Regions from separate parts of the Saccharothrix mutabilis subsp. mutabilis genome, predicted to be linked through region 3. Evidence: riboswitches for the same ligand, from Rfam matches in the RefSeq annotation. Region 3 holds a riboswitch; each other region holds the start of a gene.
The links. Region 3 has a riboswitch for S-adenosylmethionine ahead of ABD126_RS06145 (methionine ABC transporter ATP-binding protein). Riboswitches for the same ligand answer to the same signal wherever they lie in the genome.
Positions count from the first base shown of each region.

Region 1: another riboswitch for S-adenosylmethionine. It lies ahead of ABD126_RS15325 (aminotransferase class V-fold PLP-dependent enzyme); the one in region 3 lies ahead of ABD126_RS06145 (methionine ABC transporter ATP-binding protein).
Region 2: another riboswitch for S-adenosylmethionine. It lies ahead of thrC (threonine synthase); the one in region 3 lies ahead of ABD126_RS06145 (methionine ABC transporter ATP-binding protein).

Region 1 covers NZ_BAAABU010000005.1:280,690-290,287, forward strand. Annotated here, with positions in the region: gene ABD126_RS15305 (AsnC family protein) at 1-720, shown strand, start outside; gene ABD126_RS15310 (multidrug effflux MFS transporter) at 717-1,913, opposite strand; gene ABD126_RS15315 (RluA family pseudouridine synthase) at 2,416-3,345, opposite strand; gene lspA (signal peptidase II) at 3,342-3,956, opposite strand; gene ABD126_RS15325 (aminotransferase class V-fold PLP-dependent enzyme) at 3,961-5,277, opposite strand; SAM riboswitch class IV at 5,324-5,438, opposite strand; gene ABD126_RS15330 (potassium/proton antiporter) at 5,489-6,961, opposite strand; gene ABD126_RS15335 (M28 family metallopeptidase) at 7,148-8,083, shown strand; gene ABD126_RS15340 (DUF167 domain-containing protein) at 8,072-8,353, opposite strand; gene ABD126_RS15345 (TetR/AcrR family transcriptional regulator) at 8,346-8,897, opposite strand; gene ABD126_RS15350 (SRPBCC family protein) at 8,953-9,399, shown strand; gene ABD126_RS15355 (RNA polymerase sigma factor) at 9,470-9,598, shown strand, end outside.
Region 2 covers NZ_BAAABU010000011.1:23,645-33,242, forward strand. Annotated here, with positions in the region: gene ABD126_RS23110 (TSUP family transporter) at 1-56, opposite strand, end outside; gene rpsT (30S ribosomal protein S20) at 275-535, shown strand; gene holA (DNA polymerase III subunit delta) at 831-1,811, opposite strand; SAM riboswitch class I at 1,909-2,028, shown strand; gene thrC (threonine synthase) at 2,040-3,302, shown strand; gene ABD126_RS23130 (hypothetical protein) at 3,412-3,873, opposite strand; gene ABD126_RS23135 (DNA internalization-related competence protein ComEC/Rec2) at 3,885-6,176, opposite strand; gene ABD126_RS23140 (helix-hairpin-helix domain-containing protein) at 6,433-7,143, opposite strand; gene ABD126_RS23145 (DegV family protein) at 7,230-8,072, opposite strand; gene octT (diglucosylglycerate octanoyltransferase) at 8,084-8,815, opposite strand; gene ABD126_RS23155 (histidine phosphatase family protein) at 8,812-9,426, opposite strand; gene rsfS (ribosome silencing factor) at 9,423-9,598, opposite strand, start outside.
Region 3 covers NZ_BAAABU010000002.1:486,799-496,396, reverse strand. Annotated here, with positions in the region: gene ABD126_RS06155 (resuscitation-promoting factor) at 1-1,204, shown strand, start outside; gene rsmA (16S rRNA (adenine(1518)-N(6)/adenine(1519)-N(6))-dimethyltransferase RsmA) at 1,214-2,092, shown strand; SAM riboswitch class I at 2,179-2,269, shown strand; gene ABD126_RS06145 (methionine ABC transporter ATP-binding protein) at 2,484-3,494, shown strand; gene ABD126_RS06140 (methionine ABC transporter permease) at 3,491-4,177, shown strand; gene ABD126_RS06135 (MetQ/NlpA family ABC transporter substrate-binding protein) at 4,670-5,485, shown strand; gene ABD126_RS06130 (4-(cytidine 5'-diphospho)-2-C-methyl-D-erythritol kinase) at 5,658-6,623, shown strand; gene ABD126_RS06125 (ABC-F family ATP-binding cassette domain-containing protein) at 6,643-8,409, shown strand; gene ABD126_RS06120 (TetR/AcrR family transcriptional regulator) at 8,468-9,064, opposite strand; gene ABD126_RS06115 (acyl-CoA desaturase) at 9,169-9,598, opposite strand, start outside.

The sequences.
Region 1 (9,598 bases), on a different contig from region 3:
GTCGGCGTCGAGTGCGACCCCAACGGCATCCGCAAGGCCCTGGCCAACAGCGTCGCCTGGGGCAACTACAACGGCCCCGCCGGCGCGACCCGCGGCACCCCCAGCGGCCCCTACCCGCAGCCGCCCGGCACGGTCTCCGGCCCCTACCGCCAGGGCCCGCCCAGCGGCCCGTTCCCCGCCCAGTCCGGCCCGGTCCCGGTGCACTCGGGACCCGTGCCCGTGCCGGAACCCCAGAACACCTGGGGCGTGCCCGGCACGTCCGGCTGGGCCCGCGGCGAGCAGGCCCCCGCGCCCCGGTCCCGCACCGGCAAGGTCGGCAGCACCCTCGAAACCGAGGGCCTGGAAGGCGCGCGCTTCACCATCCAGCTGGTCGAGGTCGTGGACCCGGCGGACTTCCTGTTCACCGCGGCCGGCTACAAGCTCGCCGACGGCGAGCGCGCGGTCGTCGTGCACACCGAGCTGAACAACATCGGCACCGTGCCCTTCAACGCGCTGCCGGACATGTACCTGGTCCTGATGACCAACACCGGCGAGACGGTCGGCAAGGCCCCGGTCTCCCTCTCCTCCCGCCCGCCGCACAAGATCGGCGTCCAGCCCGGCGAGACCGCCGGCGGCCACACGGTCTACATCCTCCCGGAGAACACCCGCGTCACGTCGATCCGCTGGAGCTCCCGCCCGGAGACCGACCTGAACACCCTGGTCTGGGTGGTCGAGGACTAGGCGACCGCCGCCTCCCGGGTGATGCCCGCGTCACCCTTGGTGAGCACCACCCCGACGACCAGCGCCAACGTGGTGGAGCACGCCATCACGGCGATCATCGGCCCGGTGCTCGCGGACCCGCTCACCCCCACCAGCGGGGCCATCAGCCCCGCCACCACGAACCGCGTCACGCCCAGCACCGCCGACGCGCTGCCCGCCGCCTCCGCGTGCCGGGCCATGGCCAGCGTCGCCGCGTTCGGCGTCAGCACCCCCACGCTGGTCGTCACCACGAACAACGGCACCAGGAACGCCACCAGCCCACCGCCGAACAGGCCGGTCGCCACCAGCCCCAGCCCGCCGACCGCGCCCATCGCCAACCCCAGCCGCAGCAGCGCCTTCGGCACCACCCGCCCGGTCAACGCCGTGTTCAGCAGCCCGGCCACGAAGATCGCCACCGCGTTGGCCGCGAACACCAGGCTGAACCCCTGCGGCGACAACCCGAACACGCCCTGGAGCACGAACGACGCCCCGGCCACGTACCCGAACAGCGCACCCAGCGCCAACGCCGAGGCCAGGGCGTACCCGAGGAACGCCCGGTCGGCCAGCAGCGCCCCGAACACCCGCACGGTCGGCCGCCACTGGGTGGGCCGCCGCTTCTCCGGCGGCAGCGTCTCGGGCAGCGCGAAGGCCAGCACCGCGAACAGCACCACCGCGACCAGCGCCAGCACCACGAACGTCCCGCGCCACGTCATAACCCGCAGCAGCTGACCGCCCAGCACCGGGGCCAGCACCGGCCCCAACCCGTTGGTCAGCATGAGCAGCGACATGAACCGCGCCATCGCCAGACCCTCGAACCGGTCCCGCGCGATCGCCAGCGCCACCACGAACCCCGACGCCACGCTGAACCCCTGGACCAGCCGCAACGCCGCCAGCGCGCCCGCCGACGGGGCCGCCGCGCACACCAGGGACACCACCGCGTAGAGCGCGACGCCGAACAGCAGCGGCCGGCGGCGGCCCCACGAGTCCGACAGGGTGCCCACGACCAGTTGGCCGATCGACATGCCGATGATGAACGTCGCCAGCGACCACTGGACCTCCGACTGCCCCGCGCCGAACTCCTCCGCGATGGCGGGGAACGCCGGCAGGTGGGTGTCGATGGACAACGGGCCGAGCAGGCACAACGCGCCCAACAGCAGAACGAGCCTCGTCCTCATGGATCCCCCCGGTTCCACTCGGAGCTACGCAGGAGTGGAGGGACCACGCGCCGCCGAGATGCGCGTGGTCACCCGTTCCGGCGAAGCAACTTGCCGAAGAACGACCGTTTGGGTGCCTCCTCGGCCTTCTCCCGACCGCGGACGCCAGGGCCGTGGGCCTCCCGGCCGCGGACCCCAGGTCCGTGGACACCGGGGCCGTGGACACCGGGGCCGTGGACACCGGGGCCGTGAACGTCGGGGCCGGGCGGGCGGGCGTGCGGCTGGTGGCCGGCGGTCGGGGGCGGTGCGGGAGCCGGTGGGGCTCCCGGCAGGTCGCCGCCGATCACCGCCGGCGCCACGGTGAACCCGTCCGGGTCCTCCGCGCGCGGGAAACCCTGCGGCGGCGTGAGATCCGCATCGCCGTGGTGCGTGGACACCACACGTACCTCCCCCTGGTCGACGTGCCGTTGATCAGAACGTTACGCGAACGCGACCTGGTCGGGGAGGCGGTGATCGGGGGAGGTCAGCCCTCCGCGCGCAGGATCTCCAGCGCTCCGGCGAGGTCCGCCGGGTACTCGCTGGTGAACTCGACCCACTGGCCGTCCGCCGGGTGGTGGAACCCGAGCGTCCGGGCGTGCAGCCACTGCCGGGTCACGCCCAGCCGCTTGGCCAGCACCGGGTCCGCGCCGTAGGTCAGGTCGCCGACGCACGGGTGGCGCAGCGCCGAGAAGTGCACGCGGATCTGGTGGGTGCGCCCGGTCTCCAGGTGCACGTCCAGCAGCGACGCGGCCCGGAACGCCTCCACCACCTCGTAGTGGGTGATGCTGGGCTTGCCGTTGGCCATCACGGCGAACTTGTAGTCGTGCTTGGGGTGCCGGTCGATCGGCGCGTCGATGGTGCCCCGGATCGGGTCGGGGTGGCCCTGCACCAGCGCGTGGTAGAGCTTCTCGACGGTCCGCTCCTTGAACGCCGCCTTGAGCGCCGAGTACGCGTGCTCGCTCTTGGCGACGACCATCACGCCGGTGGTGCCGACGTCGAGCCGGTGCACCACGCCCTGCCGCTCGGCCGCGCCGGACGTGGCGATCCGCACACCGGCCGCCGCCAGGCCGCCGACCACGGTCGGCCCGGTCCAGCCGGGGCTGGGGTGCACGGCCACGCCCACCGGCTTGTCCACCACGATCACGTCGTCGTCCTCGTGCAGGACGATCAAGCCCTCCACGGGCACGGCCTGCACCTGCACCGGCCGCTCCGGCTCGGGCAGGGTGACCTCCAGCCACGCGCCCGCGACCAGCCGGTCGGACTTGCCCGCCGGACGCCCGTCCAGCACGACGTCCCCGGACTCGGTCAGCGCCGCGACGGCGGTCCGGGACAGGCCCAGCAGCTTCGCCAGGCCCGCGTCGACGCGCATCCCGTCCAGCCCGTCGGGGACGGGCAGCGTGCGGTAGCCGCTCATGCCTTCTTCTCCGGCGACGCGGCCGACTTCTTCTCCACGCGGGTCCCGTCGTAGTCGCGTTGCAGGATCGCCATCAGCACGATCACGGCCCCGCCGACGCAGATGGCGGAGTCGGCGACGTTGAACACCGGGAAGAACGCGCCGTAGGGCTCGACCACGGAGACGAAGTCCACGACGTGCCCGCGCAGCGGTCCCGGGCCGCGGAAGATCCGGTCGGCGAGGTTGCCCACCGCGCCGCCCAGCACCAGGCCCAGGCCGATCGCCCAGCCGACGGACCGCAGCTTGCGCGCGATCCACAGGATGAACCCGACCACGCCGCACGCGATCAGCGCGAGGATCACCGTGTAGCCCTCGGCCATGCCGAACGCCGCGCCGGAGTTGCGCAGGAAGGACAGGTAGACCAGCCCGCCGAACAGCTCGACCGGCGGCTGCCCCTCCAACTGCTGCACCGCGATGACCTTGGTCACCAGGTCCAGCGCGAAGACGACGGGGGCGATGGCGGCCAGCAACCACACCCGCTTCGGGGGCAGCGGCTTCTCGACCGGCGTCGCCGCCGCGGGCTCGGCGGGCTCGGCGTTGGACTCGGTGCTCACCGGCCCATTGTCCAGCATCGCCTCAGCGCAGGAACGGCGGGAGCGGACGCCGGTCGTCGGCCGGGGTCCAGCGGCCGTCCACGACCTCGTACTCCCAGCGCGGTCCCTCGACCACCAGCGACCGCAGGGCCGCCACCAGCCGGTCCACGTGCTCGACCGTCGTGCCCAGGCCCAGCGACGCGCGCAGCGCCCGCTGCCCCTCGGCGAGCCGGTGCACGGCGACGTGCGCGCAGAACGCCCCGTCCCGCACGCCGATCCCGTGCTCGGCGGACAGCGCGGCGGCCAGGAAACCGGCGTCCTGCCCGCGCACCACGAAGCTGACGACGCCGACCCGGTCGTGCTCGGGCCCGAACAGCGCCAGCTCGCAGGTCCCCGGCACGGTCGCGAGGCCCGCCCGCAGCCGGGCCAGCAGCTCCCGCTCGTGCGCCGCGGTCTGCTCCCAGTGCCGGCCCAGCACGTCGCAGGCCACGGCCAGGGCGTGCACGCCGACCACGTTGGGCGACCCGGCCTCGTGCCGCTCGGGCACCGCCGTCCAGGCCACGCCCAGCCGGTCGCCGCGGTCGCTGACCCGGGCCGTCGCGCCGCCGCCGACCAGGTACGGCTCGGCCGCCTGCAACCAGTCCGCGCGCCCGACCAGGACGCCCGCGCCGAAGGGCGCGTAGACCTTGTGCCCGGACAGCACGGCGTAGTCGACGTCCAGGGCCCTGAGGTCCACCGGCCGGTGCGGGGCGAGCTGGGCGGCGTCCAGGGCGATGCGGGCGCCGTGCCGCCGGGCCACGGCGGCCAGCTCGGCCACCGGCCACACCTCGCCGGTCACGTTGGACGCACCGGTCACGACGACCAGCCGAGGTCCGACCGGGGCCGCGCGCAGCGCGCGGTCCAGCTCCAGCACGGCCTCGCCCGCGCTGCCCGGCGTCCGCAGCCGCCGCACGTGCGGCCCGCGCCACGGCAGCAGGGCCGCGTGGTGCTCGGTGTCGAACAGGACCACGGCGGTCTTCCGCGGCAGGCTGCGGGCCAGCAGGTTCAGCGCGTCGGTGGTGTTGCGGGTGAACACGACGGTGTCGCCGGTCCGCGCCCCGAGGAACCGACGCACCGAGTCCCGGGCCTGCTCGTAGACCTTCGTGGAGACCTGAGAAGCGAAGCCCGCGCCCCGGTGCACGCTCGCGTACCAGGGCAGCAGCTCGTCCACCGCGTCGCGCACCTGCTCCAGGCAGGGCGCGCTGGCCGCGTGGTCGAGGTTGGCGTACTCCACGCGCTCACCGGTCACCAGCGGCACGCGCAGCGACGCGCCGACGACGCGGGGCAAAGCGGCGATCGATCCGGGGACTGCGACGGTCACGACACCCTCCGGCGGGGTCCAGGCGGACTCCGCTACCGGGAGAGGAGGCCCGCGCTTGCCCGACGCCCTCCGCGCCAGGCCAGGTCCTCATCGGGGGCACCCCACCGCGGTAGGAGGGTTGCCGGCCGGCTAGCCCGAGCTTCGCGCCGGCACTCATGACCTTGGACCCGACGTTAACCCACCGCCGACGACGCGTCGAGCCGCGTTCACATCATGGGAGACCGGTGTCGCCCTTCCACCGCGCGTACCGGCCGGCCCGGTCCACGGCGCGGATGCGCTGCTCGGTGGCGGTGCGGACGGTGTCGGTGCAGACGACCAGGAGCTGGTCGAACTCCTGGAGCCGGGTCGTGGGCAGCGGCGTGAACCCTTCGTCACCCCGCACCACCAGGCTCACCACCGCGCCCGGCGGCAGCCGCAGCTCGCTCAGGTACACGCCGTGCAGCTTGGAGCCGCGCTGGATGCGGACCTGGAGCAGCTCCGCGCCCAGCTCGTCCAGCGCGGACGAGTCGACCTGGACCTCCCGGGCCTCCCCGGACCTCTCCAGCTCCAGCCACCGCGCGAGCCACGGCAGCGTGCTGCCCTGCACCACCGTCAGCAGGACGACCAGCACGAACACCGCGTCCACCAGGTCCTGCGCGCCCGGCACGTTCTGGATCAACGGGATCAGCGCGAACACGATCGGCACCGCGCCGCGCAGCCCCGACCACGAGATGAACACCTGCTCGCGCCACGGCACCCGGAACGGCAGCGCCGCGCACAGCACCGACAGCGGCCGGGCCAGCAGCACCAGCACCCCGCCCGCCACCAGCGCGGGCACCAGCGCCTCCAGCAGCCGGCCGGGCGAGGCGTACAGGCCGAGCAGCACGAACAGCCCGATCTGGGCGATCCAGCCCAGGCCCTCGGCGAAGGACAGAGTGTCCGCGCGGTGCGGCAGGCGGGCGTTGCCCAGCACCAGCGCGGCGGTGTAGACGGCGAGGAACCCCGACGCGTGCGCGAGGTCGCCCGCGGTGTAGGCGAGCAGGCACACCGCGACCGTGGCCAGCGGGTACAGGCCGGTCGCGGGCAGCGCCGCCCGGCGCAGGCCCTCCGCGCCCAGCCAGCCCAGCGCGACGCCGATCGCCGCGCCCGCCACCAGCTCGTAGCCCATGAGCAGCGGGGCGGTCCAGGTGATCGGGTCGGGCGAGGCGAGCAGGACGACCGCGATGTAGACCGGGGCGTCGTTGATGCCCGACTCCAGCTCCAGCGCGCCGGTCAGCCGCTTGCCCACCCCGACGCCGCGCAGCACGCTGAACACCGCCGCCGCGTCGGTCGAGCTGAGCACCGCGCCCCACAGCAGGGCCGTGCGCCAGTCCAGGCCGAGCAGTTCGTGCAGGGCCAGGCCGGTGATCCCGACGCTGACGCCGACGGACACTGTGGACAGTGCGATCCCCAGGCCCAGCGCGGGTTTCACCGCCGTCCAGCGGGTGGTCAGGCCGCCCTCGGTGAGGATCAGCACGAGCGCCGCCGTGCCCAGCGAGCGGGTCAGGTCGGCGTCCTCGAACTGGATGCCGAGCACCGCCTCGCCCAGCAGCACGCCGATGCCCAGGTACAGCAGGAGCGAGGGCAGACCGAGCCGGATCGACACCCGCACCGCGATGACCGAGAGCAGCAGGACCGCGGCGCCGATGCCGAGGAAGGCCGTCACACCACCCACTCGACCTCCCTGTTCACCCGGAGGGGTCATTCTCCCCCGGCGACACCGATCTGGACTAATCGGGCGGGCGCGCAGCGTCACCAGCCGAACGCAGGTATCGCGAACCATGCGGGTGCGTGCATGTTGATGTGCGGGTCCGCCGCCCCGGTTCACACCCCCATCCCTGCGGGAGAAACCGTGAAAGCACTCCTCACCGCGCTGGTCACCGCCGGCGCGCTCGTCGGATCCGGCCTCGCGGACGCCCAGCCCGTCCGCCTCGCGGCGGCCCCGGACATCCCGGTGTCCGCCGTGCGGGCCGACCTCGACCAACTGCAGTCCATCGCCTCGGCCAACGGCGGCAACCGGGCGCACGGCCGTCCGGGCTACCTGGCCTCGGTGAACTGGGTGAAGTCCAAGTTGGACGCCGCCGGCTTCACCACCCGCGTCCAGTCGTTCAGCCGCAACGGCGCGACCGGCTACAACCTGATCGCCGACTGGCCCGGCGGCGACACCGACGACGTGCTGATGCTCGGCGGGCACCTGGACAGCGTGTCGGCCGGTCCGGGGATCAACGACAACGGCACCGGCTCGGCGTCGATCCTGGAGGTCGCGCTGGCGGTGCGCAGCAGCGGGTTCCAGCCGCGCCGGCACCTGCGGTTCGCCTGGTGGGGCGCCGAGGAGCTGGGCCTGGTCGGGTCCACCCACTACGTGAACTCACTGTCCACAACGGACCGTTCGCGGATCAAGACGTACCTGAACTTCGACATGACCGGCTCGCCCAACCCGGGGTACTTCGTCTACAGCGCGTCCGGGCAGCCGTCCGGTTCGCTGCGGGTGCAGCAGGTGTTGCAGCAGTACTTCAGCTCGATCGGCGTGCAGTCGGAGCTGACCTCGGTGGGCGGCCGGTCCGACCACGCGGCGTTCGCGCGGGCGGGCATCCCGGTGGGCGGCACGTTCACCGGCGCGGAGGGCATCAAGACCTCGGCGCAGGCGCAAAAGTGGGGCGGCCAGGCGGGCGTCGCCTACGACCGCTGCTACCACCGCTCGTGCGACACGACGGCGAACGTCAACGCCACGGCCCTGGACCGCAACGCCGACGCGATCGCCTCGGCGCTCTGGACGCTAGCCGGCTAGCAGGCGGTCCAGCACGTCCCGGGCGTCGGCCGGGGCGGGGTCGAGTTCCACGACCTTGTCCCGGCCGCGCTCGCCGTGCACCAGGTGGACGTCCTGGCGGCGGACGCCGAACGCGGCGGCCAGGGCGCGCCGGACCGCGTCGTTGGCCTTGCCCTCGACGGCCGGCGCGGCGACGGCCACGACCAGCGCCCGGTCGTCCCACCGGCCGCCCACGGCGGCGCGCTTGGCGCCCGGCTTGACCCGGACGGCGAACCGGAACGCCTCAGCCACGGCCGGTCACCGCCGCGATGGTGTCCTCCAGCAGCGCCCGGCCGCCGGTGACCACGTGCGGGGTGGCGATCAGCAGCTGGGCCTGGCCCAGGTAGATCGAGTAGGCGAGGACGGCCCGGTGGTGCGCGGTGTCGGCGGGGAAGCCCAGGGCGGCGAACAGCTCTTCCAGGTAGGCGATCCGGCGTTCGGTGACCCGGGCCAGCACGGGCGCCACGGCCGGGTCGTCCTTGGCGGCGAGCATGGCCAGTTCGATCGTGCTGGACTCCGGGTCCTCCAGCACGTAGGCGAACAGCGTGCGCAGCTTGTCCAGCGGGGTGTCGCGCGCCTCGACCAGCGCGATCACGGCCTCGGTGTGCTCGGCCTCCCAGCGTTCCAGGGTGGCTTTGAGCAGCGCCTCCCGGTTCGGGAAGTGCCAGTACGCGCTGCCCTTGGTGGCCCCGATCCGCGCGGCCAGCGGCTCCACCGCCACCGCCGCCACGCCGCCCTCGGCGAGGGCTTGGAGGGCCACCGCGGTCCAGTCGTCCTTGGTCCGGCGCTTCTTCACACCGCCGTACGCTACCGTACGGTCCTGTTCCATACGGGACCGTACGGAGGTTGTGGTGGTCGAGAACGTGCACGTCCGGATGCTGCCGCCGAAGGGCGACTGGGTGGAGCGGGCGGTGGCCGCGTGGCCGGCGGAGGACTGGCCGCCCCTGGTGCTGGACCGCCCGCTGGGCGTCGGCGCGGACGGCGGCCACGGCTTCGTCCGCTACCGCTGCACCGCCTACGAGCCGGGCCGGCGGGTCGAGTTCACGTTCGACCCGAGGATCGGCCTGGTGGGCACCCACGCGTTCGAGGTCGTGCCCGGCGGGGTGCGGCACGTGATCCGCGGTCACCTGACCGGGTGGATGCGCCTGTGGTGGCCCCTGGCCGTCCGCTGGCTGCACGACGCTCTGATCGAAGACCTGCTGGACAACCTCAGCACCGAGGCCGGCGTGGCGTTCCGGAGGTCGCGCTACTCGTGGTGGGTCCGGGTGCTGCGGGCGGTGGCGCGCCGGTTCGGCTGAACCCGGGGCATCCACAACCCGCCCCGGCGTCCGTCCTCTGGTTACCGGGCGCTGACCAGAGGGAGGGTTCGTGACACCGGGCGACTCCGATGACCACGCGGCTTCCTTCAGCGACTTCTACCACCGCGAGCGCACCAGGCTGTTCCGGTTCGCCGCCGTCATGTCCCCGCACCTGGACCACGAGTCCGCCGTGCAGGAG
Region 2 (9,598 bases), on a different contig from region 3:
AACAGCAACCCGGCGAGGCTGATCTCCCCGAACCCCGGCCAGTCGAGTGCGCTCATCACCCGATCAGCTTAACGAGACGCGCGTACTGTTTTGCTGGCCCCGTGGCCACCCCCACACCCGACCGCCCTGGTCGGGAGCCCGCGACAGGACCCTGTTAACCTGGTCAGCCGTACCGCGCGGCATTCCGCTGTGGAGGAAGACCGCCCCCGCGAGGGGGTGGAGCCGATGAGAAGCGCGGTGCGACTCCGAACTCGAAGGAAAAGGTGGCTTTCGCGTGGCGAACATCAAGTCCCAGATGAAGCGGATCAAGACGAACGAGAAGGCGCGCCTGCGCAACAAGGCCGTCAAGTCGTCCCTCAAGACCGCGATCCGCAAGTTCCGTGAGGCCGCCGAGGCAGGCGACAAGGACAAGGCCATCGCCTTGGCCCGCGAGGCCTCCCGCAAGCTCGACAAGGCCGTCACCAAGGGCGTGATCCACGCCAACCAGGCCGCGAACAAGAAGTCGGCCCTGGCGAAGCGCGCCAACCAGATCTGACGGCACCCGGCCACCCGGCCGCGAGCCTCCCGAAGCGCCGCTCCCACACGTTGGGGGCGGCGCTTCGCTGTACCGGCCCCAACACCGCCCGCCGCCCGCCGCCGGCCGGTGCCGCCGCTCGCGCCGCCCGCCGACCGCCGACCGCCAGCCCGCGATCAGCCCGCCACCTGCCAACGGCCCGCATCACCGCCAGCCGCCGGCCGCCGCCGCTCGCTCGCCAGCTCGCCAGCCCGCCAGCCCGCCAGCCCGCCAGCCCCAGCGTCCCTTCTGTCCGCAGCTCCGCTCCCCTCGCGGGTCAGCGGCGGCCGTGGGCGGCGACGATCTTCAGCACGGCTCGTTCCAGGGCGTAGCCCGAGTCGGCCGCCACACCCTTCACGTCGGCGTTCAGGTCGGCCACCGCCGACATCGCGGCGGCCAGCCCGTCACCGTCCCAGCCGCGCGCCTGCCCCTGCGCCTTCTTCACCTTCCACGGCGGCATGCCCAGCTCACCCGCCAGCTTGAACGGGTCGCCCCGGCCCACCGCCGACACCCGCGCGATGGTGCGCACCGCGTCCGCCAGCGCGTCGGCGACCAGCACGTGCGGCACACCGAGGTGGATCGCCCACCGCAGCGCCTCCAGCGCCCCGGCCCGGTCGCCCATGACCGCCTTCTCCGCCACCGCGAACCCGGTCACCTCGGCCCGACCCCGGTGGTAGCGGTGGACGGCGTCCGCGTCCACCTTGCCGCCGGTGTCCGCGACGAGCTGCGACGCCGCCGCCGCCAGCTCGCGCAGGTCCGAACCGACCGCCTCGATGAGCGCGCCGACGGCCTCCGGGTCGGCCTTGCCGCCCGCCGAGCGGATCTCGTTGCGGACGAACGCCTCGCGGTCGGCGGCCTTGGTGATCTTGGGGCACTCGATCACCTCGGCCCCGGCCTTGCGCAAAGCCGTAGGTAGTTCCTTCGCCACTTTGCTGCGTCCGCCGCCGGTGTGGACGACCACCAGCGTCACCCCGTCCGCGGGTGACTTCGCGTAGGCCAGGACCGCGTCCGCGATCTCCTTGCCGGCGTCCTGCGCGCTCTCCAAGGCGATCACGCGGCCCTCCGCGAACAGCGACGGGCTCACCAGTTCCGCCAGCTCAGGAGGGGTGAGGTCGGTCACCTTCACGCGGGTCAGGTCGGCCTGCGGATCGACTCGGCGGGCGGCGGCCAGCGCGCTGCGGACAGCACGCTCGACCAGCAACTCCTCCTCGCCGACCACCAGTTGCACGGGGGCGGGAGTGACTGCGGCGGCGCTCACGGACCCGATCCTCCCACGCCGCCGCGGCCGTCCGGATGGTGGACGGATCTGGCTGAAGGTCGGGACGGTGTCGTAGGTTGAGGGCACAACTGAATACCGCTCATCCAGAGGGGCAGAGGGATCGGCCCGAAGAAGCCCCGGCAACCCGTCGTTGCGGTGCCTTGCGCGCTGCCGACCACGGTGCCAATTCCGACCCGCCAAGCGGGAAAGATGAGGAGAAACCTCGCGATGACTGCTGTCAGTGTGCCCTCGACCGCCACCTCCTTCGACCTCGGCCCGGCTCGCGCCCTGTCGTGTCGCGAGTGCGGCCACGAGACCCCGCTCGCCCCGGAATACGCCTGTCTGGAGTGTTTCGGGCCGCTGGAAGTCGCCTACGACTTCGGCCGCGTCCGCCGCGAGGACATCGAGGCGGGCCCCCGGTCGATCTGGCGCTACCGCGGCCTGCTGCCCGTCCCGTCGAACGTCGAGTCGCACCCCAACACCAACCCCGGCCACACCCGCCTCGTCGAGGCCGACAACCTCGCCAAGGCGCTGGGTGTCCGCAAGGTCTGGGTGAAGGACGACACCGGCAACCCCACCCACTCGTTCAAGGACCGCGTCGTCGGCGTCGCCCTGGCGGCGGCCCGCGAGCTGGGCTTCAAGGTCCTCGCCTGCCCCTCCACCGGCAACCTCGCGAACGCCGTCGCCGCCGCGGCGGCCCGGGCGGGCTGGCAGTCGGTCGTGCTGGTCCCCTCCTCCCTGGAGCGCGCCAAGATCCTCATGACCGCCGTCTACGACGGCAACCTGATCACCGTCGACGGCAACTACGACGACGTGAACCGCCTCGCGCAGGAACTCGCCGCCGAACACGAGGACTGGGCGTTCGTCAACGTGAACGTCCGGCCCTACTACGCCGAGGGCTCGAAGACCCTCGGCTACGAGGTCGCCGAGCAGCTCGGCTGGCGCCTGCCCGACCAGGTCGTCGTCCCGATCGCCTCCGGCTCCCAGCTCACCAAGGTCGACAAGGCCTTCCGCGAGCTCGGCGAACTGGACCTCGTCGAAGCCACCCCGTACAAGGTGTTCGGCGCGCAGGCCACCGGCTGCTCCCCCGTGTCCGCGGCGTTCAAGGCCGGCCACGACGTGGTCTCCCCCGTCCGCCCGGACACCATCGCCCGCTCCCTGGCGATCGGCGCCCCCGCCGACGGCCCGTACGTGCTCGACGCGGTCCGCCGCACCGGCGGCGCGATCGAGGACGTCACCGACGAAGAGGTCGTCGAGGGCATCCGCCTGCTGGCCCGCACCGAGGGCATCTTCGCGGAGACCGCCGGCGGCGTGACCGTGGCGACCGCGAAGAAGCTCATCGAGACCGGTCAGCTCGACCCCGACGCCGAGACCGTGCTGCTGATCACCGGCGACGGCCTCAAGACCCTGGACGCCCTCGGCGACCGCGTGGGACCGCGCGCGAACGTCCCGCCGTCGGCCGAAGCCGTCATCAACGCCCTGAAGGACTGACCGGGGCACCGCGGCGGGACCGCGTCGGGCTTGCGCGCCCACGCCTGGCCGAACGGCCTGGGCGCGCAAGCCACCGGCGGGCACCGCCGCCCCGGGCACGGCCCGACCGTCACAAGGTGAGGCGGGACGTGCGCAGCCACCCGCTGCGCGGGAACGAGGACAGCTCCGGCATCACGTGCGGCCCGACCTCGTCGAGGTCCGCCCGCCACGCCGTGAGCCACTGCGGCCACGGCGCCGCCGACTTGTGCCCGTTGTAGCGGTTGGCCCGCCAGTTCTCCGGCAGGATCGTCAGGTCGTCGTCGAACAGGGCGTCCGCGATCCGCTGGTAGGCGTCCTCGGGCGACTTCACCTCCGTGGTCGGGACCACCCTGGTGACCTTCGCCCTGGCGACGATGGCACGCCCGTCCTTGCCGGCCCCGACGTCGTCGCAGATGTAGAAGGTGAAGTCGGGCCCCAGCTCGTCGCGCGGCCAGGGATGGGCCACGTACCCGGGCTGCCACAGCGCCCACCCCACCTCGCGCGGCGACCAGCCGGTGTGCAGGCGGATCCAACTGTCGTTGTCGTTGTTCATGGTTCTCCCCTTCAGGTGTTGTCGATCGGGTCGCCGCGGCGGGCGACCCGCGGCCCGTCCGGGCCGGGCAGGACGGCGGTGTCACCGTCCCGGTCGGTGCGCAGGACCAGGGCGCCCCGGCGGGTGAGCGCCTCGACCAGCACGCCGCTGGGGTGGCCGTAGCGGTTGCCCGCGCCGACGCTGACCAGCGCGACCTTCGGCCGCACCGCCGCGAGGAACGCCGGAGACGAGTACCGCGACCCGTGGTGCGGCACCTTGAGCACGTCGGCCCGCAGGTCGACCGGCGCGTCGAGCAGCGCGGCCTGGCCCGCGAGTTCGACGTCCCCGGTCAGCAGCACCCGGCCGGCCGGCGTCGAGGCGCGCAGGACCAGCGAGGCGTCGTTGACCGCCGTGTTCTCCTCCCCTCTCGGGACCGCCCGCGGCCCCAGCACGTCCAGGTCCAGCCCCGGCCAGCTCAGCCGCTGCCCGACGCCCAGCTCCACCACGCGGACGCCCGCGGCCCCCGCCTGTTCCCGCACCTCCCTCCACGCCCAGCCCGGATTGCGCGACGGACCCACCGCCACCGCGCCCACACCCCGCTCCGCCAGCACCGCCGCCAACCCGCCGATGTGGTCGGCATGCAGGTGGCTGAGCACCACCAAGGGCACTTGCCGCACGCCCAGCCGCCGCAGGCACCCCAGCACCGGCCCCGGGTCGGGCCCGGTGTCCACCAGCACCGCCCGCCCGGCCTCGGCCGTGGCCAGGACGACCGCGTCGCCCTGCCCCACGTCGCACGCGACCACCGCCCAGCCGGGCACCGGCCACCGCGGCGCGAGCACCCCCACGGGGGCCAGCACCGCGACCAGCCCGACCCCGACCGCCGCGAGCAGCACCCGCACCCGGCGCAGCCGCAGCAGCACGTAGCCGACGAGCACCGCCCCGGCCAGCGCGGCACCACCCGCCCAGCCCCGCGGCCACGCGACCGCCGACCCCGGCACCGCCGCCGCGTGCCGGCCGACCGCCACCAGCCAGCCCGCCGCCGGACCGGCCACCTCCACCACCAGCCGCGCCGGCCCGTCGTGCACCTGGGCGAGCCCGGCGGCCAGGACGCCGAGCACCGTCACCGGCGCGACGACCGGCGCGACCAGCAGGTTCGCCGGCACGGCCACCAGGCTCACCTCACCGGCGAACCCGGCGATCAGCGGAGCCGTGGCGGCGTGCGCCGCCGCGGGCACCGCCAGCGCCTCGGCCAGCCCGACCGGCACGCCCCGGTCGCGCAGCCACCCGGCCCACGGCGGCGCCAGCAGGACCAGCGCCGCCGTGGCGACGACCGACAGGCCGAAGCCCACGTCGACCGCCAAGCCGGGGTCGTGGAGCACGAGCACCACCACGGACGCGGCGAGGGCGGGCAACGCCGACCGCTCCCGCCCGAGCACCAGGGCGAGCAACGCCACCGCACCCATCACCGCCGCCCGCAGCACGCTCGGCTCCGGACCCGCGAGCACCACGAACCCGACCAGCGCGACCGCCGCCCCGGCCGCACACCCGCGTGGCCCGACGGGGAACAGCCGCAGCAGCAACAGCACCGCGCCGCACAAGATCGCCAGGTTCGCCCCGCTGACCGCGAGCAGGTGCGCCAACCCGGCCGTGCGGAACTCCTCCACCACCCTGGGCGACAACCGCGAGGTGTCGCCGACGACCAGGGCGGGCAGCAGCCCCGCCGGTTCCGGGTCGAGCGCGCGGCTCGCGGCCCGCAGGCCCGCTCGCAGCGCCTCCGCCCCGCGCTGCCACACCGGTGCGGGCGTGACCTCGCGCGGCGGACCCCGGACCCGCAGCAGGGCGACGGTCGGCTCACCGGGCCGCGCCGGCGCCAACGAGCCACGTGCCAGAACGCTCTGCCCGGGCAGGAGCGCCCCCCACGTCGCCGCCGGCGCCAGCACGACCACCCGGCCGCCGTCGTTGAGCGTCGCCTGGGCTCGGACCAGGTCGACCCCGCCCTGCCGCGAGCCGAACCCGCTGGTGCGCAGGCCGTGCGGCCGGTCGTCCAGCACGAGCCGGAGGGTGGTGGGCCCTCCGTGCTCCGCCGCCGACCGGAGCGGGTGGTGGGCCGACGCGTGCGCCTGGACACCGATCCAGCACGCCGCCACCGGCCCGGCCACCACGACCGCCACCGCCGCGGGCCGCACCCCGCGGAGGACCAGGCCACCGATCACGCCGGCCACGAGACCGATGACCACGGCCCACCACCAGGCCCACAGGAGACCTGTCAGGGCCGCCGCCCACACGACCAGCGCCGCGGGAACCAGGTGGGCGCGAGGGCTCACGGCCCGCCGCGCCGTTCAGGACCGTGATCGACGGTCTTGGGACGGTGGTCGGCGCGTCGATCGGACGGACGCCCGACGACGGTGTGGCTCAAGGACATGACTGCCTCCCTGGTGTTCGACGAGTGGGTGGGACCGCGGCGTGGGGTGGAACCGCGAGGACCCGGGGAACTGCGGCGCGGGAACGCGGACTTGGACCGGCGGCGTGGCTCGCGGGGTTGGACCGCGGGTGTTGGGGTGAGACCGCCGGGTGAGTGGGTCAGAGGCGGACGAGGTCACCGAGCTTGGCGAGCTTCGCGTCGCCGATGCCCTCGATCTCGCCGAGTTGGTCGATGGAGGTGAACGGGCCGCGTTTCAAGCGCCGCTCGACGATGCGCTGCGCTGTCACGGGCCCCACGCCGGGCAGTTGGTCGAGTTCCTCCTTCGTCGCGGTGTTGAGGTTGACGGGTTCGGTGGCGGGATCGGACCGCTGGGACGGGACGCCGACGGCGATCTGCTCCCCGTCGGCGACCTTGCGCGCGAGGTTGAGGCCCTGGAGGTCGGTGCCGGGGTGCGCACCGCCCGCCGCCTGCACGGCGTCGGCCACCCGCGCGCCGCTGGGGACGGTGACCAGACCGGGCCTGGGCACCGCGCCCACCACGTTGACCACGACCTCCTCGGGCAGGGTCGTGACCTCCGCGGCGGCCATGGGCAGCGGCGGCGGCGCCTCCGGCTCGGGCCGCTGCCACCACAGGCTCAACGCGACCGCCAGGAGCACGCCCAGCGCCATGCCGACGAAGACGACCCGCCGACGCGGCACCGAGCCCACCGGCAACCGGCGCAGGAGAGCGCGCAGCCCTCCCGGCGGGTCGACGCCCGCGGACGAGGTGAAGACGACCAGCGGCTCCTCGCGAGCCCGGTGCCTGCCCTGGCTCTTCGCGATCAGGGCCTGGAGTCGTGCGGCCGAGGTTTCGGATCGGTTCTCGAACATGCGGTCGACGCTAGGCCGGGTGGCGCAAGGCCCGCGACCGCCGGATCCGGATCTGTGGACAACTCCGGGCCTGTGGACAACTCGGCCTACTCGTAGCCGCCCGGCAGCACCACGACACCCAGCACACCCGGCCCGGTGTGCGCGCCGATCACCGCTCCGACCTCGGAGATCAGGCACCCGGTCGAGCCCGGCACCCGCTCGTCCAGCAAGGTCGCCAACTCGGCGGCGCGCTCGGGCGCGGCCAGGTGGTGCACCGCCAGCCCCACCGGTCCCGTGCCGGCCGCAGCCGCCGCCAGGTCGACCAGCCGCCCGATCGCCCGGCCCATCGTGCGCACCTTCTCCAACGGCACGATGCGCCCGTCGTCCACGTGCAGCAGGGGCTTGACGGCGAGCGCCGTGCCCACGAGCGCCGCCGCGGCCCCGATCCGGCCGCCCCGCCGCAGGTGGTCCAGGGTCTCGACGCAGAAGAACATCTTCATCCGCTTCGCCGCGCCGGCGGCAGCCGCCTCGACGCGCGCGGGGTCGGCACCGGCGGCGCAGGCGGCGAGCACCGCGAACCCCAGGCCCATGCCGGTCGCCCGCGAGTCCACCACGCGGATCCGCCCCGGATCGACCTCCTCGGCCGCCAGCCGCGCCGCCTCCCACGTCCCGGACAGCTCGCGGGACAGGTGCACCGACACGATCCCGTCCGCGCCGCCCGCCAGCACGTCCCGGTACACGTCGGCCAGCTCGCCCGGCGTCGGCCGGGACGTCGTCACCCGCCGGTGCTCCCCCAGGGCCGTGGCCAGCTCCTCCGGGCCGAAGTCCACCCCGTCCAGCACGCTGCGCCCGTCCACCGCCACGTGCAGCGGGACGACGCGGATGCCGTGCCGCTCCGCGAACCCTTCCGGCAGGTAAGCCGTGGAGTCGGTGACGATCGTGATGGACACGAGTGCCGAGACTACGGCTCCGCCGTGCCCGAGTGGCTGACCGCCACGGACCTGATGAGGTCGGCCATGGCCGCGCCGACCAGCGCGTGCCCTTCCCAACCCCAGTGCATGCCGTCCGGGTTGCCGCGCCGTGACCGGACGTGGTCGCCCACGAGCGAGGGCACGTCCAGCAGCGGCACGCCGGCACTCTCGGCCCACGACCGCACCGCGCGTTCCGCGGCGGGACGGCCGGTGTGCACGTTCGCGTAGGCCGGAGAACGGTGCACGGACGGTGTCATGCCGACCGCCCTGATACCCGGCTGCAACGCGTGCACCGACCGCACGCACGAGTCCAGGTAGCGGACGGTCAGGTGCGGCGGCAACGCGACCGGATACCCGCCGAGCAGCCGTGACAGGTGGGGTTGCAGCGTCCGGTAGGCGGACCGCGCGTGCCGGCGGAGCCCGTCGGGACGCAGATAGCGCAGCCCTTGCCGCAAGAAGGTCGGCAAAGGCGACGGCAACGTGTCCATGTGCCCCACGGCGAGCACAAGGACGTCCGTACGCGGCAACAACGACCACACGCGCGGATCACCGGTCAACGCCCACCAGGCGTCCCGAGCGGTCCACCCGAACCCGGCGACCAGCTCCGCATGCCCGCCCAACGCCGAAGCGGCCACGTTCGGCCACAACCGCGGGTGGTCCGCGGGCAGCGGCCCTCGCGGGCCGTGGAACGTCAGCGAGTCGCCGAGGACGAGCAGTCTCACCGGGTGGTTCCGGCGTTGTACGACGACAGGCGCCACGACCCGTCGCCGTGCGGGCGCCGGGTGAACACGGTCCAGTGGCAGTTGCCGATGCCGCCGAGCAGGCCCCACCGGTCCACCGGCAGATCCAGCAGCCGCCCGGTCAACGCGCTGATCAGGCCGCCGTGGGCGCACAGCATGACGGTGCCGGAGAACTCCTCGTCCACCGCCGCCACGACCTCCAGCGCCCGTTCGGCGACCTCGACGCGCGTCTCGCCGTCGGGCGGCGCGATGGTCCCGTCCGCCCGCCAGGCCTCCAGCACGCCCGGCCACTCGACCTCGATCTCCTCCGAGGTCAGGCCCTGCCACTTGCCGAGGTTCGTCTCCCGCAGCCGCTCGTCGACCCGCAGGCCGATGCCGGTGGCGGTGGTGAACACGGTGGCCGTGTCCCGCGCCCGCCGCAGGTCGGAGGCCACCACCAGCTCGGGCGCGAACCCGGCGAGCACCGGCACCGCGAACCGCGCCTGGTTCCACCCGGTCTCGGTCAGCGCCGAGTCCAGGTGGCCCTGCATGCGACCGGTCGCGTTGTAGTCGGTCTCACCGTGCCGCCACAGCACGAGCCGGTTGAGGGTCATGCCTCGGCGACCTCGTCGGTCACGGCGTTCGGCCCGGCGTCGAACTCGATGCGCGGGCAGTCCTTCCACAGCCGCTCAAGGCCGTAGAAGCTGCGCTCCTCCACGTGCTGGACGTGCACGACGACGTCCACGAAGTCCAGCAGGACCCAGCGGCCTTCGCGCGCGCCCTCGC
Region 3 (9,598 bases):
GCTCCTCCCCCCGATCATCATCCCGGACGAGGTCTCCCAGGACCGTGTCGCCGGCGGCCTGGCTGTCGAGAAGCCGGACGCACCGCCCGCCGCCCTGGTCGAAGCCGCCGGGAAGTGGAAGCGCCGCTTCCTCAAGGCCGCCGTCGCCACCGTCCTGGTGGGCATCTCCGGCGGCGGCGCCACCGCCATCGCGATGGACAAGGCCGTCACCGTCGACGTCGACGGTGAGACGAAGACCGTCCACACCTACGAGTCCACGGTCGGCGAGATCCTCGCCGACGAGGGCATCACGATCGGCGAGCACGACGCGCTCAGCCCGTCCCCCCAGGCGAAGGTCTCCGACGGCGGCAAGATCTCGCTGGACCGCGGTCGCCTGGTCAAGCTCACCGTCGACGGCGAGCAGCGCGAGGGTTGGGTCCGCTCGGTCACCGTCGACGAGGCCCTGGACCAGCTCAAGGTCAACGACGAGGGCGCGTGGCTCTCCCACGACCGCGGCATGGACGTCCCGCTGTCCGGCCTGTCGCTGGAGGTCAAGAGCCTCAAGACGATCACGCTGTACGACGGCGGCAACCAGCCGCAGCAGCTCCAGACCACCGCCGTGACGGTGGACGAGCTGCTCAAGGCCCACAACCTCACGCTGGGCCCGGACGACAAGCTGGAGACCGCGGCCGACCTGCGCATCACCAACGGCGCGGAGGTCCACATCTCCCGCACGGGCGTGTCGGTGATCAACGCGACGGAGGCCATCGCGCCGCCCGTCGAGGAGGTCCCGGACGACTCGATGATGAAGGGCCAGAAAGAGGTCCTCGACCCGGGTGAGGCCGGCGAGCAGATCGTCACCTACCGCGTGACGATCAAGAACGGCCAGGAGACCAACCGCGAGAAGCTGGGCGCGAAGGTCGTCAAGGAAGCCAAGCCGAAGAAGGTCAAGGTCGGCACCAAGCTCCCGCCCGACGGCGAGATCTGGGACCGGCTGGCCTACTGCGAGGCGACCGGCAACTGGGCCATCAACACCGGCAACGGCTACTACGGCGGCCTCCAGTTCAACAAGGGCACGTGGGACGCGTACGGCGGCCAGCAGTACGCCGAGTACCCCCACCAGGCCACCCGCGAGCAGCAGATCGCCATCGCGACCAAGCTCCGCGACGCCCGCGGCGGCTACTCCGCCTGGCCCCACTGCCAGCAGAAGCTGGGCCTGCCGTAGGTTTCACCTGTGAGTGACGCTTCATCGTCAGCCGGGCCGGGGAGTGCGCTCCTCGGCCCGGCTGACGTTCGACGGCTGGCCGCCGAGCTGGACATCCGCCCCACCAAGAAGCTGGGGCAGAACTTCGTCCACGACCCCAACACCGTCCGCAAGATCGTCGCTTCGGCGGATCTCCGACCCGACGACGTCGTGTTGGAAGTCGGTCCCGGCCTGGGCTCCCTGACACTGGCGCTGCTGCCCTCGTGTCGCGCCACGGTGGCCGTCGAGATCGACCCGGTCCTGGCCCGGCGGCTCCCGCAGACGGCAGCCGAGCGCGCTCCCGAGTTGGCCTCGCGGCTCACGGTGATCGAGGCCGACGCGATGCGGGTCACAGCCGATCGGTTCCCCGAAGAGCCCACCGCCCTGGTGGCGAACCTCCCGTACAACGTGGCCGTGCCCGTGGTGCTGCACCTGTTGGCCGAACTGCCGACGCTGCGCACCGGACTGGTGATGGTCCAGGCGGAGGTCGCCGACCGCATGGCGGCGGGTCCCGGCAGCAAGGTCTACGGCGTCCCGAGCGTCAAGCTCGCCTGGTACGCCGACGCCCGCCGCGCCGGGCCGGTGTCGCGCCAGGTGTTCTGGCCGGTGCCGAACGTGGACTCCGCGCTGGTCGCGTTCGAGCGCCACGCGCCGCTGTCCACAGTGGACCAGAAGACGCTGTTCTCCTTGGTGGACGCGGCTTTCGCGCAGCGGCGCAAGGTGTTGCGCGGAGCGCTCGCCGGCTGGGCCGGGTCCGCCGCCAAAGCCGAGCAGCTGCTGCTCAGCGCGGGCGTGGACCCGGGCGCGCGGGGCGAACAACTGGACGTCGGAGAATTCGTCCGGATAGCCGAAGCCGCCTCATCGATCTAGCCGGTGATCTTTCGGCCGAAAGTGTGATTTGACGAACGATCCGCGTCCAGGCTTGCGTTCGGGCAGGTCCGTCGGGTGTACTCGTGCTGCCATCCCGAGCGGCCGAGAGACCTGGCTCCACGACGCCGCAGCAACCACCCCCCATGGGGCAGGTGCTTCAGCCAGGATCGATGGAGGATCACGTGCCCAGGATGCGAATGCTCACTCGACGGCGAGTCGTCGACCACGGCCGCCGCACGGTATCGGGCTGTCGCAGCTACTAGAAGCCTAGGCGCCTTCTCAAGTCCTCGCCGCCCTACGCGCCTCACCGCGCGGGGCATCTACCTGAGCTGAGTCCCCGGACGCGCACGCCACGAGCGTGCGCTGCCGCGTGCAGTCGTGGAGCGAAAACGTGATCACTGTCGAGAACCTCACCAAGACCTTCCCCGGGAGTACCGGACAGGTTCGCGCACTGGACGGCGTGAACCTGGACGTCGCCGCGGGCACCGTCCTCGGCGTCGTCGGCCCCAGCGGCGCGGGCAAGTCCACGCTGGCCCGGTGCGTCGCGCTCCTGGAGCGCCCCGACAGCGGCGCGATCCGCGTCGACGGCACCGACCTGGTGTCCTTGGGCGGCACCGCCCTGCGCAACGCCCGTCGCCAGATCGGCGTCGTGCCGCAAGGGGATTCGCTGCTGCGCCAGCGCACCGCCGCGGGCAACGTGGCGCTGCCGCTGGAGTCCGCCGGCGTCCCCGGCCCCCAGCGCCGCACCCGCGTCGCCGAGCTGCTCGACCTGGTCGGCCTCACCGACAAGGCCGGCTCGTACCCCGACCAGCTGTCCGGCGGGCAGCGCCAGCGCATCGCCGTGGCGCGCGCCCTCGCCGCCAGCCCGTCGGTGCTGCTGGCCGACGAACCGACCTCCGCCCTGGACCCCGAGACCACCGGTTCCGTGCTGACCGTGCTGGACCGGGCGCGCGCCGAGCTGGGCGTGACGGTCCTCGTGGTCACCCACGACATGGGCGTGGTCCGCAAGATCTGCGACGACGTCGCGGTGCTGGAGGACGGCCGCGTGGTGGAGCACGGCAAGGTGCTCGACCTGGTCGCCGACGCCGGTTCCCGCACGGCCTCGTCGCTGCTGCCCGCCGTCGACCAGAACCCGGCCGCCGAGAAGGCCTACGACCGCGTCGCGGACGTGGTGCTGGTCGGCTTCGCCGCGGTCGGCGCGCTGCTGCCGGAGGCCACCTCGCGGTTCGGGGTCGACCTGAACCTGCTGGGCGGCGGCCTGACCCGGCTCGGCGAAACCCCGGTCGCGCGGTTCCGCGTCGGCCTGAACGGAGAACGCGCCGACTCGGCGCTCGAATTCATCGCGGACGCGGGTGGGGCAGTGCGGCGGACCCTGACCGGTCCGCAGGGAGTAGCTGCGTGAGGTCTGCAACACCCTGGCCCACTGTGTTCGACGGCGTCCTGGTCGCCACCGGCCAGACCCTCTACATGGTGGCCGTCTCCACCCTGATCGCTGTGCTGCTCGGCATTCCCGTCGGCATCTGGCTGCAACTCACCGCTCCCGGCGGGTTGCGGCCGAGGCCGGTGGTGCACAACCTGCTCGGCTTCGTGGTGGACCTGGGGCGGTCGATGCCGTTCCTGGTCCTGCTGATCCTGCTGATGTCGTTCACCCGCTTGCTGTTGGGCAACACCATCGGACCGACGGCGGCGATCGTGCCGCTCGCGGTGGGCGCGATCCCGTTCGTCGGCCGGCTGGTGCAGAACGTCCTGGCGGAAGTGCACTTCTCGGTGGTGGAGGCCGCGGTCACCACGGGGGCGTCCACGGTCAAGATCGTCCGCTCGGTCCTGATGCGCGAGTCGCTGCCGGCGATGATCAACGCCGTCGGCGTCACCGCGATCGCCATCCTCGGCTACTCCGCACTGGCGGGCGTGGTCGGCGGTGGAGGTCTCGGCGACGTGGCCGTGCGGATGGGCTACCAGCGCTTCGACGACCGGTACCTGTGGACGACCGTGGCGGTGCTGGCGGTCATCGCGACGCTGATCCAGCTGATCTCGAACCGGGTGTCCCGAGCAGTGGACCGCCGCCGCCACGCCTCGACCGTCTGACCCCGAGCCCCGACCGTCTGACTCCAGGCTTCGACTGTCTGACCCCGGGCCTCGACTGTCTGACTCCAGGCTTCGACCGTCTGACCCCGGTACGCGCTGAGCCTCCTCGGCTTCGGCGCGCGCCGGAACCGGTTCGAGAGCTTGGGCGACCAGGCCCCGGCTCGCGAGCCCGAACCCTTGAGCCAACCGAGTCGGAGCGCCCGCCCCGGCCGAGAGTCGGCACGCAAGTCCCAGCCCGAGCCGCAAGTCCCAGCCCGCGTCAACCGCAAGCCCCAGCTCCGACCCGCGTCGGAACCGGCCGCCGTCGTGCCCGTCACGCCGTCGTGTGCGCCGTGCCCGTCGTGCCCGTCCCGCCCGTCCCGCCGGTCGCGCCCGTCGCGTCCGGCCCGCCCGTCCCCGCCCGTCGTGCGCGCTGCGTACGCCGTGCCTGCCCGTCATCGTCCAACCCACCACCCGACTGAAATTTTTAGTTGACTGAAGGAAAAATTTCCCATGCGTAGGCGTATCAGTGCCGCCCTCGTCGCCGTGCTGCTGACCGCGGTCGGCTGCGGGAGCGGTCAGACCGGCGGTGCCGCTTCGGATCCGGATGCGGCGCTCAAGGTGGGCGTCAGTCCCGTCCCGCACGCCCAGGTGCTGCGGTACGTCGCGGACAACCTGGCCAAGGACAAGGGCCTCAAGATCGAGGTCGTCGAGTTCACCGACTACGTCCAGCCGAACACCGCGCTGGTCGACGGCTCGCTGGACGCCAACTACTTCCAGACCGTGCCCTACCTGGACACCTTCAAGTCCGAGAGCGGCGCGCAGCTGGAGTGGATCGGCCCCGTCCACATCGAGCCGCTCGGCGTCTACTCCAAGAAGCACAAGAAGCTCTCCGACCTTCCCGACGGCGCCAAGGTGGCCGTCGCCAACGACGCCACCAACGAGGCCCGCGGCCTGCGGCTCCTCCAGGACAACGGCCTGATCAAGATCAAGCCGGGCGCGGAGAAGACCGCGACCGTCCGCGACATCGCCGAGAACCCCAAGAACCTGGAGTTCGTGGAGCTGGAGGCGGCCCAGCTGCCTCGGTCGCTGGAGGACACCGACGCCTCCGTCGTGAACGGCAACTACGCGATCGACGCCGGCCTCAAGCCGTCCAACGACGCCCTCGCGCTGGAGAAGGCCGAAGGCAACCCCAACGCCAACGGCCTGGTCGCCCGCGCCGAGCTGAAGGACGACAAGCGGATCAAGGACCTGCTGGCGCTGTTGCAGTCCCCGCAGGTCAAGGACTACATCAAGCAGACCTTCTCCGGGTCGGTCCTCGCGGTCTGACCCGTTCCTGGTGCCTGCGCGCCCTCGGCTCCGGCCGGGGGCGCGCAGTGCGTGGGGCACCGGAGGCCCGGGGGGCGTCACGGTTCGTGCGGCACCGGGGGGACGAGCGGTGCCGGGCGAGGCGGTGAACGGCACGCGGCCGATTCTTGGGCACAACCCGTAGGCTCTTTATGTGCTCGCCGTCGTTCCGCCACCGGTCACCGTCCGCGTCCCGGCCAAGGTCAACCTGCACCTGGCCGTCGGGGAGACGCGCGCGGACGGCTACCACGACCTGGTCACGATCTTCCAGGCGCTGTCCCTGACCGACGAGGTGACGGTCGCGGTCGCCGACGACCCCGGGGTCGAGGTGCGCGGGGAGGGCGCGGACGCCGTGCCCACCGGTCCGTCCAACCTGGCCTGGCGGGCCGTGCGCGCGCTCGCCGCCCACGTCGGGCGCGACGTGGACGACCCCAAGGTCCGGGTGGTGATCCGCAAGTCCATCCCGGTCGCGGGCGGCATGGCGGGCGGCAGCGCCGACGCCGCCGCCACCCTGGTCGGCCTGGCCGCCCTGTGGCGGCTGGAGATCGGGCGCGACGAGCTGGCGGGCCTGGCCGCGAAGATCGGCGCGGACGTCCCGTTCGCCCTCTACGGCGGCACCGCGCTGGGCACCGACCGGGGCGACCAGATCGTCCCCGTGCTCGCGCGGCACACGTTCCACTGGGTGCTGGCCTTCGACCGGCGCGGCCTGTCCACGCCCGAGGTGTTCGGCGAGCTGGACCGGTTGCGCGCCGACGGCGACCCGCCGCGGGTGGGTCCGGCGGAGGCCGTGCTGGAGGGCCTGGCGTCCGGCGACCCGCGGCAGCTCGCGCTGCTGCTGGGCAACGACCTCCAGGCCGCCGCCGTGTCCCTGCGCCCCAACCTGCGCCGCACGCTGCGCGCCGGGGTCAACGCGGGCGCGTTGGCGGGCATGGTGTCCGGCTCGGGTCCGACGTGCGCGTTCCTGTGCACGGACGGCGACTCGGCGGTCCGCGTGGCGGCCGAGCTGGCCGGGGCGGGCGTGTGCCGGACGGTGCGGGTCGCGCAGGGGCCGGTGCCCGGGGCGCGGGTCGTCGGGGCGGAGGAGACCCCGCGGCCGACGCCGCCCGAAGTCCACGCGTAACTAGCTGAAGGTTGTGTTGATGGCCAACTTGGTCAACTTGGAGACCGTCTCCAAGTCGTTCGGTGTGCGTCCGCTGCTGGACTCGGTGTCGCTGGGCGTGGGTGCGGGCGACCGGATCGGCGTCGTCGGGCTCAACGGTGGTGGCAAGACCACGCTGCTGGAGGTGCTCGCCGGCGTCGCCGAACCCGATGACGGGCGGGTCAGCCGGCAGCGCGACGTCCGGATGGCGGTCGTCACGCAGCGCACCGAGCTGCCGCCGGACTCCACCGTCCGCAACGCCGTGATCGACCCGCTGGGGTTCGACGCCGAGCACGAGTGGGCGGCCGACACCCGCGTGCGCAACATCCTGGACGGCCTGGGCATCACCGCGCTGGGGCTGGACTCGGTCGTGGGGACCATGTCCGGCGGCGAGCGGCGGCGGGTGGCGCTGGCCGCGGCGCTGGTGCGCGAGCTGGACCTGGTGGTGCTGGACGAGCCGACCAACCACCTCGACGTCGAGGGCGTCCGCTGGCTGGCCGACCACCTGCTGGCCCGCCGCACGGCGCTGGTGGTCGTGACCCACGACCGGTGGTTCCTGGACACCGTGTGCACCCGGACCTGGGAGGTCGTGGGCGGCCGGGTCGAGCAGTACGAGGGCGGCTACGCGGACTGGATCTTCGCCCGCGCCGAGCGCGCCCGGCTGGCCGACGCCGTGGAGGAGAAGCGCCGCAACCTCGCGCGCAAGGAGCTGGCGTGGCTGCGCCGCGGCGCGCCCGCCCGGACGTCCAAGCCCCGGTACCGGATCGAGGCCGCCGAGGCGCTGATCTCCGACGTGCCGCCGCCCCGGGACAACGTCGAGCTGCTGGCCTTCGCCAAGCGCCGGCTGGGCCGGACGGTGCTGGAGCTGGAGGACACCACGCTCACCGTCGGCGACCGGACGCTGGTGCGGGACCTGACGTGGCGGGTGGGTCCGGGTGACCGGATCGGCATCGTGGGCGTGAACGGGTCCGGCAAGACGACGTTGCTGCGGGCGCTGGCCGGTGAGCGGGAGCTGGACGGCGGTCGTCGCATCCAGGGCCAGACGGTGAAGCTCGCCCACCTGTCGCAGGAGCTGCACGACCTGGACGGGTCGATGCGGGTGCTGGAGGCGGTCGAAGAGGTCGCGCGGCGGGTCGTGCTGGGCAAGCAGGAGATGTCGGCGTCCCAGCTGGCCGAGCGGTTCGGGTTCTCGTCGCAGCGGCAGTGGACGCCGGTCGGGGACCTCTCCGGCGGTGAGCGGCGGCGGTTGCAGCTGTGCCGGTTGCTGATGGCCGAGCCGAACGTGCTGCTGCTCGACGAGCCGACGAACGACCTGGACATCGACACGCTGCAACAGCTGGAGGACCTGCTCGACTCGTGGCCCGGGACGCTGGTGGTGATCTCGCACGACCGGTACCTGGTCGAGCGGGTGTGCGACCAGGTGGTGGCGCTGTTCGGCGACGGGCGGCTGACCGACCTGCCGGGCGGGATCGAGGAGTACCTGCGCCGCCGTGACGCGGCGGTCGCGGCGGCCCCGGCGCCGGCCGCGGTGCAGAAGGCCCCGTCGTCGGCGGCCGACCAGCGCGCGGCGCGCAAGGAGCTGGCCCGGTTGGAGCGGCGGCTGGAGCAGCTGCAGAAGAAGGAGGCCGAGCTGCACGGCAAGCTGGCGGAGGCGGCCACCGACCCGGAGCGGCTGATGGCGTTGGACGCCGAGCTGAAGTCGGTGCTGGCCGAGGCCGAGGACGTCGAGGCGCAGTGGCTGGTGGCGGCCGAGGCCGCGGAGGGGTGACGCCGGTCGACGTGCCCGCTCGCCGGGCACGTCCCCGCCGGGGTCGTCCCCGCCGGGGTCAGCGGCGGGTGCGCAGGCGGGGCTTGTGGTCCATGTGGGACAGGCCCTTCCAGGCCAGGTTGACCAGGTGGGCCGCGACCTCGTCCTTCTTCGGCTTGCGGACCTCCAGCCACCACTGGCCGGTCAGCGCGACCATGCCGACCAGCGCCTGGCTGTAGAGCGCGGCCAGCTTGCGGTCGTAGCCCTGGCGGGAGAAGTGCAGGCCCAGGATCGACTCCACCTGCGAGGCGATGTCGTTGAGCAGCGAGGAGAACGTGCCGGTCGAGGACGCCACGGGGGAGTCGCGGACCAGGATGCGGAACCCGTCGGTCGAGCCCTCGATGTAGTCCAGCAGGGCGCACGCCGCCTGTTCGAGCAGCTCCCGGGGGTGGCCGCCGGACAGGGCGTTGACGATGTGGTCCATCAGGTACTGCATCTCGCGGTCCACGACCACCGCGTAGATGCCTTCTTTGCCGCCGAAGTGCTCGTAGACCACCGGCTTGGACACGCCCGCCCGGTGGGCGATCTCCTCGATCGACGTGACCTCGAAGCCCTTCTCGGCGAACAGCGCGCGGGCCACGTCGAGGAGTTGTTCGCGTCGTTCCTTGCCGGTCATCCGCACGCGCGGGACCGGGGTCTCGTCTGCTCGCCGTCGTCCCGCCACTCCGGTCACCCTAAACACCCGCCCCTCACCAACTCGGCGAGGGGCGGGTGAACCAGTCACTTCTTGACGCTGATCCGGGCCAGGCGCTGCTCGGTCGGCCAGCGCACGTCGCGCGCCCAGCCGAACTTCTCGAACAGCCAGATCAGCCGCGCGGACGTGTCGATCTGGCCGCGCTTCACGCCGTGGCGCGCGCAGGTCGGGTCGGCGTGGTGCAGGTTGTGCCAGGACTCGCCGAAGGACAGGATCGCCAGCGCCCACACGTTGGCGGAGCGGTCGCGGGCCGCGAACGGGCGGTCGCCGACCATGTGGCAGATCGAGTTCACCGACCACGTCACGTGGTGCAGGAACGCCACGCGCACCAGGCCCGCCCAGAAGAACGCGGACAGCGCGCCGGCCCAGGACATCGTGATCAGACCGCCCAGGACCCCCGGCGCGAGCAGGCTGATCGTGGTCCACAGCCAGAAGAGCTTGTCGACCTTCACCAGG